DNA from 3 places in the Fictibacillus sp. 7GRE50 genome. Region 2 is predicted to be linked to each of the others. Evidence: riboswitches for the same ligand, from Rfam matches in the RefSeq annotation. Region 2 holds a riboswitch; each other region holds the start of a gene.

Region 1 (3,276 bases), on a different contig from region 2:
CATCTTACAAGAGCATACCCCGCTGAAGGGGATGGTACTGTTCATGTGGTGGCAAGTGGTCCTGATACTCAGCTTGGAATCATGAGTGATCTATTCTATTCTTTGATCTCATGTGCAGAGAAATCGATCTGGATCGCAACACCATATTTTGTTCCTAATGAAGCGATTCGAACGGCTTTAAGAGTGGCAGCAAAAAAAGGTGTCCAGGTCCGTTTGTTGGTTCCTGAGATTAATGATGGATTCTTGACGCAATATGCAACGCGCTCTTATTTTCCAGAGCTACTGCGTTCTGGAATAGAGATCTATTCCTACAAAAAAGGATTTCTGCATCAAAAAGTAATCATTATTGATGGCGATACTGCTTCAATCGGTACAGCTAATATGGATATGAGAAGTTTTCACCTTAACTTCGAAGTGAACGTATTCTTGCTGAATACATCATCTGTCTCAGATCTTGTAGAACAATATCAAGAAGACATGGTGGAATCTATAAAAGTGAAGCCCGTAGAGTTTTACAAAAGAGGTTTGTGGGAACGAACAAAGGAATCGTTTGCTCGTCTCTTCTCAGGTGTACTTTAATCACAAATGCTCGTTAGTAACACTAAATTGATATCAAAAAACTAGAATAGAAAATCCTCCTCATGAATAGGTTGTACGAGACCATGAAAGTTGAGGGGGTTCTTTTTATGGATTGGCTCGAAGCCTTAATATTAGGCATTGTGCAAGGGATAACAGAATTTTTGCCTGTCAGTTCTACAGGACACCTCCTTCTAGGCAGGCAAGTGTTTCAGCTAGAAGAAGCCGGGTTGTTTCTTGATAGCATGCTTCATATAGGAACACTTATTGCTGTGATGACGGTTTATTGGAGAGAAATCTTAGAAGTTATAAAAAGACCACTCAGCAAAACGGGAGTTCTGCTTATCGCTGGAACGATTCCAACCGCTGTTATAGGACTAGCATTTAAAGATTTTTTTGAAGAGATCTCAAAAACCGGGATCACGGTTGGATGGGAGTTCTTAATTACAGGTTTTTTGCTTTGGTGGGCGGATTCTTATAAGCGAAATGGATATAAAGGGATTGAAGATATAACAATAAGGGATGCACTTGTGATCGGTACGTTTCAAGGTGCGGCTATTCTTCCTGCTATTTCACGATCAGGACTAACGATTGCAGCAGCGCTCTTTTGCAAGATCGATAAAAAAGCAGCGGCCTATTTTTCTTTTTTATTATCCATACCATCTATCGCAGGAGGAGTAGTATTGCAGTCAAAAGATCTATTTACGGGTGGACATCCACCTATCTCTTATTCAGCCTTATTGGTCGGTACTTTAGCATCGGCTCTATTTGGATATGTGGCGGTAAAGTGGATGATCAAACTCCTTCAAACCGGTACGTTAAAAGGATTTGCTGTCTATGTTTGGTTGATTGGAATAGTAGTATTGATCCTTCAATTTTCAGGTATAATGTAAAGTATTTGTTAACACTAAAAAAATGGATTGACTTTTAAAAGATAGAGGATTACAGTATATGTAATTCAAAATTTAGCAGGCTTTAGATCGCTGAATTTACAGTTATTTTTATGGTGAAACTACTGTAAAACGGGGGAACCAATCTTTTGGGGTGAATTTTGCTCTATTTGCAAAAAGGGATACTCCAATCCCTAATCCGACAGCTAACCCCGTAAGCGTCATGTCACTGGAGAGGTCAATTTGGTGGAAAACCGGACCCGCTTCTTTGTGTGGTCTTTTTTTGCGTTTTTTTACTTAAATTTATATACCTCTTGACCAGCAAGGCTAGAGAACAACGAAGCAAAAACTTCATGGATTTTAAGGGGAGACCATAATGAAAAAACAGTTTGCAGTAATTGGTTTAGGACGTTTTGGAGGCAGCATCTGTCGAGAATTTGCGACGATGGGCTATGATGTTCTAGCTATAGATAAAGATATGGAAAGAGTAAATGAGTTTGCAACAATAGCTACTCAGGCTGTTCAAGCTAACTCTACGGATGAAAACGTAATGAAGTCTTTAGGAATCCGAAATTTTACACAGGTAATTGTTTCGATCGGTGAAGACATCCAAGCAAGTATCTTAACTACTTTACTTTTAAAAGAAGCAGGCGTTCAAAAAGTATGGGTAAAAGCACAGAATGACTATCATCATAAAGTGTTGGAAAAGCTAGGAGCAGACCGTATTATCCACCCAGAGCGTGATATGGCGCTTCGCGTTGCTCAACTCATATCTTCTGAAAAGATTATTGATTTTATTGAGCTATCGCATGAACACAGTATTGTTGAGATAGGTGTAACGGATAAGCTAGTGAATCGGACGCTAACAGATCTAGATGTTCGTGCACGCTATGGATGTAATATCGTCGCAATCAAACGCGGAGATGAGATACTCGTTTCACCGATTGCTGATGTATCTCTTCAATATGGGGATATACTTGTCGTGATCGGTCGTAACGAAGATCTAAATCGTTTTGAGGATGAGGAAGTGTAAGCATTGGCACTACATGTTAGAAAGCATAAACGTTTTTTGCACAACCCAATTAGATTGAACCCTCCTCAGTTTTTAGCGTTACTATTTTTATTTCTTATTTTCGTTGGGACGTGTTTGTTAAAGCTTCCTATTGCCCATGAAAAAACGTTATCGTGGGTAGATGCTTTTTTTATTGCAACTTCAGCAGCAACAGTAACAGGCTTAGCTACTGTTGATCCTGGCTCAACGTTCACACTCTTTGGTGAGATCGTCATCTTGTTCTTAATCCAAGTCGGAGGACTTGGGGTCATGTCATTTGCTTCATTAGTCGTTATTATGATGGGGAGGAAAATATCCATCAAACAACGTGTTCTGATGCAAGAAGCACTCAACCAGCCTTCTATAGGCGGGGTAATCCGGTTAGTTCGAAATCTGTTTGTATTTTCAATCAGCATCCAGATTATCGCCATCTTTTTTCTATCACTAAGGCTTGTTCCAGACTTTGGTGTTAGTAAAGGAATTTACTATAGCATCTTTCATGTTATATCGGCATACAACAATGCAGGATTCTCGTTGTGGTCTGACGGTCTAATGGGTTATGTAGGAGATCCGATGGTGAACATCGTCATATCGTTTCTGTTTATAACAGGGGGAATTGGGTTTACCGTATTGGTTGATATATGGGTGAGCCGAAGCTGGAAAAAACTTTCTCTTCATACAAGAGTGATGTTGCTTTCTACTTTGATTATTAATATTGTGGCAATCTTGTTCTTCTACTTATTTGAGTTTAATAATCCT
Region 2 (3,276 bases):
CTTTCTTTAAACTTTAATCAAGGAGAAGTTTCGGTGATCTTAGGAGAAAGCGGAAGCGGGAAAAGTACGTTACTTCGTCTTATAGCAGGACTAGAGGTGCCCTCAAGAGGATCGATCCTCATAGATCAGGCTGTCATGAATGATACATTTCGTTTTGTTCAGCCAGAAAAACGTGGTGTAGGTTTGGTTTTTCAAGATTATGCTTTGTTCCCTCATATGACGGTTGAAAAGAACATAAAATTTGGCTTAACGAAAATGAATCGTAAGCAGAAGCAAGCACGCATGGAAGAATTATTGGCTATTGTGGGAATGGAGGACTATGCTTCTCGTTATCCTTATGAATTGAGCGGTGGACAGCAGCAGCGTGTTGCACTAGCTAGGGCTATGGCACCAAATCCATCTTTGATCATGTTTGATGAACCATTTAGCAATCTCGATTCTAAGCTTCAACTACAGATTCGGGATGAGTTACAGGAAATTTTAAAACGTACGGGGATCACGTCTATTTTTGTAACTCACGATGAAGAGGATGCTCGTGCTATAGGGGACAGGATCATACTAATGAACAATGGAAAGATACAGGATGAAGGGCGTCCAGAAATGGTATTGAAGAGGAATAAAGAACAATTATCACTCGCATACGTATAAAAACAAAAAACCGGGATATCCCGGTTTTTATTTTTGGCTGTTTTCTAAAGAATTGTTACTAATAGATCTTTTTGAATTTGCCTATATAACTGTTGATTGGAGTGGTAAAGTGACACGTACGAATGTGGTTCACGCCTGCCCCATGGAAAGCGAGCAGCCTGGAACGGAAATCCACACTCCCAAAAGAACCTATGTTTTAAACAGCCTTATTTTTTAAATTGAGTATCTAATTTACCGTTCATATCGATTAAAAATCCGATTTCTCTTCCTAATAATTCACCTAATTCTTTTGCTTTCTTTTCGCTTTCGTTCTTTATTTGTTCAATCGTAAGTTCACCTTTTAATTTGGATGCTCCAACGATTATACTTAATTCACCTTTTTCATAAAATACGATTTTCATTTACAATACCTCCCTGAAAAATAGAACCTTATATATAATTCGTTTTTTTCTATATGCTTATGGGGTAGAAGTGAGAATATGGAAAAACATTCATTATGAAACAATTAATTGGAATAAATAAGCATAGTGAGTATTCTTGACAAAAATTTATGTATGTTGATAAAATTAGAGCATATTATATATGATTCGCTGAATTCGGATGTTCTATTCCATAGAATATCTTGAAGCGGGGGAACCACGATATGGCTTATAAAGCCTAGGGATGAATTTGTGCATACACAAAAGGGACAACTCTCAATTTCCTAATCCGACAGCTAACCTCGTAAGCGTTTTTGGAGAGAGAACTCTATACATGGGCTCAGTCTATGTGTTGCGGTGTATTCCCACGGAAAATCCTCTCTATTTTCGGTGGGTTTTTATATGCAACAAATAGGGCATGTATTAGTATAAAATTTCTTCATCGTACTGCACACTAAATAGTGAGAAGATTTTAACAAAGGGGGTACTTTATTATGAAATTGTCTACAAAAATTTTAATTGCACTTGCACTTGGGGTTGTCGCGGGATTAATTCTTAATCTAGCTGTACCAGATGCTTTTTCAACACTGGATAAATACGTTTTAAAGCCAGTCGGGACATTATTCTTAAACCTTATTAAAATGTTAGTTGTTCCAATTGTTTTTTTCTCAATCGTACTTGGAACTGCGGGATTAGGTGATCCGAAGAAACTTGGAAGAGTGGGTGCCAAAACGGTTGGGTTCTTCTTAGGAACTACAACAATTGCGATTACGATCGCGATGGCTTTAGCGCTTATCTTTCAACCAGGTGTAGGGGACTTTAAAACAGAAGGTGCTAAGTTTGAGCAACAAGAAGCGCCAGCAGTTACGGACACGTTGCTGAACATTATTCCTACTAATCCAATTCAATCGATGGCTGAAGGAAACATGCTTCAAATTATCGCGTTTTCCGTATTTGTAGGATTTGCTTTAACGATGTTGGGAAGCAAAACAAAAGGTATTATGGATTTAATTGAACAAGGTAACGACATTATGATGTATCTTGTAAACCTAATTATGAAATTTGCTCCATATGGTGCTTTTGCATTGATTGCTTCAGCGGTAGGAAGTCAAGGAATGGATGCTATCAAAGCGATGGGCTTATACATGAGCGTAGTTATTTTAGCTTTATTCATCCACTCTGTTGTCGCGTATGGTGGTTCAATTGCTCTATTTGCAAAGAAGAGCCCGCTCTGGTTCTTTAAAGGCTTCGCGCCGGCAATGTCAGTTGGATTTAGTACGTCTAGTTCAAATGCAACACTTCCAATCTCAATGAAAACAGCTCAAGAGAATTTAGGTGTTCGAAAATCGATAAGTGGTTTTGTACAGCCGCTTGGTGCAACGATTAACATGGATGGAACAGCTATCATGCAAGGTGTTGCGACGATTTTTATCGCTCAAGTATACGATGTTAACTTAGGTTTAACACAGATGCTTACTGTTATTTTAACGGCAGTGCTTGCTAGTATCGGTACAGCTGGTGTTCCTGGAGTTGGATTGATCATGTTAGCGATGGTATTGAACTCTGTAGGATTACCTGTCGAGGGTATTGCCTTAATCCTAGGTGTTGATAGACTTCTTGATATGCTTAGAACAGCTGTTAACATCACTGGTGATGCTGCTTGTGCTGTAATCGTTGATAAAGGCGAAGACAAACATCTTGGGACTCGTGAACAAGAAGTTAGTGCATAAATAATCACTTCAAAAGGCCGCGGTGTATACATATACCTGCGGCCTTTTTGTATGCCCATTTCCCTAGTTTACAAATGTTGAGTAAATAAATGTAAGCACTAATGAAAAATCATGGTAAAATAAGAAGATACTTAATGAGATTTCGGAGTGATCTTCTTGGAAAAATGGCTAGAGATACTAACGCTTGCAGCAAAGATCATATGGGTACAGATTCAAACCGCTATTAATCCTATCATCGAGTTAACAGAGAGCGCGATGAACTCTTTTTGGTTTGTCTTTTCACTCACGATCATCACAGGCTACGTATTACTAAGGCTTGTACAGAATGCAATTACTTATTATCAAGCTCATAATTTTATTCACAGAAAAATGAATAACGAACCCGCTAGTGATATAGAATTCACCCTATTTATGAAATCCCTTTGGAAGAAAGATCGATCTAAAGGTTTAGTGGCCAATGCCAAATCAGCTAAAAGCAG
Region 3 (3,276 bases), on a different contig from region 2:
ATTAAATAAACTAATAGAATCATAATCGCATTGATCACAATGACTGATGAAGCATAAACTTTCCAAGATTGATTTTTATTTTTCATTCCACTAATGGAATAAATCAGTTTTTCGAAAGGATAAAAGAGTTTGTTTTTATTCGAATAATTGAACGAGTTCGCTAAATAAATTCCTACTGGTTTTGCAAGTAAAAGAGCTATAAGTAGCGTTATAGCTATAGAGAGTAAACTGACTAACAACGGAAAAACCTCCTAAAATTTCTCTGGATTCAATAATACGTAAAGAAGATACACCGTTGTTAAAACGGCTAATCCAAACATGACAGTCATCATTTATTTACACTTCCTTCATCAACAACACTTGATGACCATTTTGCTAGACCCATCATTAAGACAGGCATTCCTACCATCAATAAAACCATCATCACATCTAACATTTTTACACCTTCTTTTTATTAGTTCATTGTTCTAAGTAACCATTCAGCATTAGAGATAAATTTTTGATAGCCTCTTGAGCATCACAACCTTCAATTCTAAGTGTGATCGGTTCGTTTTGATTTCTTGAATAGTGTGACAAAAAGAATAGATTAACGGATAGTAAGCCTTTCGCATTAATCTGTATGCCTTGATAAAAGAAAAGAATCTCACTTTCGAAAGAACCAGCAGCATTGACAAATTCATTGATCTGTCCGATCGACAACCTTTTTGGCAATAAAACAACTGACTCTGTCCCCATGTTTTCACCCTGCCTATCACTGGTTTGGATTTACAGAGGGAACATCTTTTCTTTGATGGGTTCCCTCCTGTAATTGCTTAACCTTTACTTCTAAGCGTGTCTTGTATGATCCATTTTGAGAGACTATGTTGAATCACACTTGCATAATAAGCATTCAATTGATCTCTTTTCGCTTTTAACAAAATCTGTTCAATTTCGTTTGGACTTAATCTCATAAATGAATTCCTCCGCTCTTTTTTTTATGAAGAAAGTAAGAATTGAATATTTCCGGTTTTGTTATAGATTACGTAATCTGCACCTAACTCCTTATAAACTCTGGAAATATACCGTGTGTCTGATTTGATGACATAAACAGGTATGTTATAAATGCTGCGAATGAGTTCAATCGTTTGGCAACATTCTAAAAATCCAGATTCAACAACAATGATTTTTTGAACAAAAGGACCTACCATCTCGATAACTTTACGCTTGTCAACATAATTCATGACATATACATGTTGAAACCCAACTTGTGAGAGTCTTTCTGCTTCTTCTCGGTTAGGAACACAGAGAACAAGAGATTGATAGTCTTCACACAATCTTAGTTTTGAAATAAAAACATCTGAAACTAGATCAGGAAACATAATGAGCACGTTCCCAGATGATTTCTCCATCGTTCCACCCTCCATCTCTTAAAGAAAACTAGGCTAACTTCTAGCCTCTCATGTCAGCCTTAGCTGCACTTATACTATCGTCTTAAACTTGTTGCTACGTCGAAAACCATCGCGCCGACAAGTTATACTTTTGGATAGTGAAAAAAAGGCAACAAAAAAGAAGCCTGCGGAAGAGGAACTCTTCTCGCGGCTTCTACACATACTTGAATAAGCGTGTGAATACACGAAATTTGTTGCCTCTCTCTGTACGCTTACGGAGTTAGCTGACGGATTCGGGCTTGAGAGTAGCCCTACTCGATCTCTCGAGATTCACCCCATGCAGATACGAAGAACTGCGGTTGGTTCCCCCGCTTCCTAAACTTAGGAATTAAGCGATAAAGACGCATGATATTAAAATCATAGTTTGTTAAATTGTCATTACTCTTTTTTTAATTCACCTTCCCTCTCCTACCACGCTTACGAAGTTAGCTGACGGGTTCGGACGGCAGAAGTCGCCCGACTTAAATAAGTTTCACCCCTGGCAGTGAAGAACTGAACTGCCGATGGTTCCTCCGTTCCAATAATGGATTCAGCGGTCATGGAAAAAATTTAAAGTTTTACGATAAGCAATATATTACTCCTGGTTTCAGCCGTTGTAAATCAAATAAAATCCCTAAAAATATAATATTTTAAATCGAATTTAATCAATTTAAGTTATTTTATTCACTTTTAATAAACATTACTACTAATTTCTTTGTTTTTCTTTAATTATCATGATATTTACAAATAAAAAATAGTTTGAATATTAAATCAATTACTCTGAATCCATTTATTTTTCTTATGGAAAACTATAAAACTTTTATTTTCATTCTGTAGTTTTTTGCACAATTCACACCTCAACATTTTTGCAGAATAAATTTCAGTACACGAAAAAAGCACAACATTAATTTACGATACGTTTAGTTTTATTAAGCAACATTTTCAATTTCTAAACTTTTGATTGCAGCTATTTTTTTTACCTCGTTATACACATCAGCTGTTAACCTAGAATCTGCAACCATAACATGAAGATCAATCTCATTTTTCTCGTCCACTAAATCTTTTATTTTTATTTTTTTTATCATAATATCTTTTTCCCTAACAGCTACTAGCAGCTCAGAAATTTGAATACTCTTATCAATCATAATTGTCATGTGTATTTCTTTTTCTCTTAAACATTTTGGACCAATGTACCTTATTATTGCTGGCATAACTTCTACGCTGAACAAAATTAGGAATACACAAATTAGTGCCTCTAATAAGAAGCCAGACCCTACTGCAATCCCTGTACCTGCAGCGCCCCATATTATGGATGCCGTCGTTAACCCCGAGATGACATCATTATTTCTTCGAAGGATGACTCCAGTTCCAAGGAAACCTATCCCTGAAATAATTTGTGCCGTTAAACGCATAGGATCCATTTTCACATGTTCTGACTTTGGAAAAACGTAAGCAGATTCAATAGAAATGATAGTTAGTAAACAACTTACTATTGAAATAACCATACACGTACGTAAACCTACGGGTTTTTTCCTGATTTCTCTTTCTATACCTAATAACATACCTAATACGATCGCTGTACCCAATTTAACTAAAACTTCTGTATCCACCATCTTATTTCCTCACGTTCTCCATATTTTTCAAGCAAATCACTATGTTTTTTCTCCTTCTTTATCCGTGTGTTTTTCCATGCATGCTACAGTACTCAAATTCACATCATTTAGTTAATCAGCTTTTCCTACAAGCTTTATTGCCTGTCTTGTTTCTCTTCTACACTTGTTACGGTTGAAAAATGGCAACAAAAAAGAAGCCTGCGGAAGAGGAACTCTCCTCGCGGCTTCTACACATACTTGAATAAGCGTGTGAATAC

What was found. A riboswitch is a leader RNA that binds a small molecule or an ion and turns the genes downstream of it on or off. The one in region 2 is predicted to bind cyclic di-AMP.
Region 1: another riboswitch for cyclic di-AMP. It lies ahead of IHV12_RS10095 (potassium channel family protein); the one in region 2 lies ahead of IHV12_RS01380 (dicarboxylate/amino acid:cation symporter).
Region 3: another riboswitch for cyclic di-AMP. It lies ahead of IHV12_RS07930 (hypothetical protein); the one in region 2 lies ahead of IHV12_RS01380 (dicarboxylate/amino acid:cation symporter).

The regions. Positions count from the first base shown of each region.
Region 1 is NZ_JACZDW010000002.1:574,705-577,980, reverse strand. Features, by position in the region: gene cls (cardiolipin synthase) at 1-579, shown strand, start outside; gene IHV12_RS10100 (undecaprenyl-diphosphate phosphatase) at 687-1,469, shown strand; cyclic di-AMP (ydaO/yuaA leader) riboswitch at 1,548-1,703, shown strand; gene IHV12_RS10095 (potassium channel family protein) at 1,843-2,499, shown strand; gene IHV12_RS10090 (TrkH family potassium uptake protein) at 2,503-3,276, shown strand, end outside.
Region 2 is NZ_JACZDW010000001.1:283,654-286,929, reverse strand. Features, by position in the region: gene IHV12_RS01390 (ABC transporter ATP-binding protein) at 1-648, shown strand, start outside; gene IHV12_RS01385 (hypothetical protein) at 855-1,049, opposite strand; cyclic di-AMP (ydaO/yuaA leader) riboswitch at 1,227-1,393, shown strand; gene IHV12_RS01380 (dicarboxylate/amino acid:cation symporter) at 1,562-2,797, shown strand; gene IHV12_RS01375 (hypothetical protein) at 2,954-3,276, shown strand, end outside.
Region 3 is NZ_JACZDW010000002.1:158,911-162,186, forward strand. Features, by position in the region: gene kdpA (potassium-transporting ATPase subunit KdpA) at 1-239, opposite strand, end outside; gene IHV12_RS23055 (potassium-transporting ATPase subunit F) at 252-332, opposite strand; gene IHV12_RS07915 (hypothetical protein) at 329-436, opposite strand; gene IHV12_RS07920 (HPr family phosphocarrier protein) at 460-735, opposite strand; gene IHV12_RS07925 (hypothetical protein) at 813-950, opposite strand; gene IHV12_RS07930 (hypothetical protein) at 975-1,388, opposite strand; cyclic di-AMP (ydaO/yuaA leader) riboswitch at 1,621-1,772, opposite strand; cyclic di-AMP (ydaO/yuaA leader) riboswitch at 1,826-1,972, opposite strand; gene IHV12_RS07935 (MgtC/SapB family protein) at 2,336-3,016, opposite strand.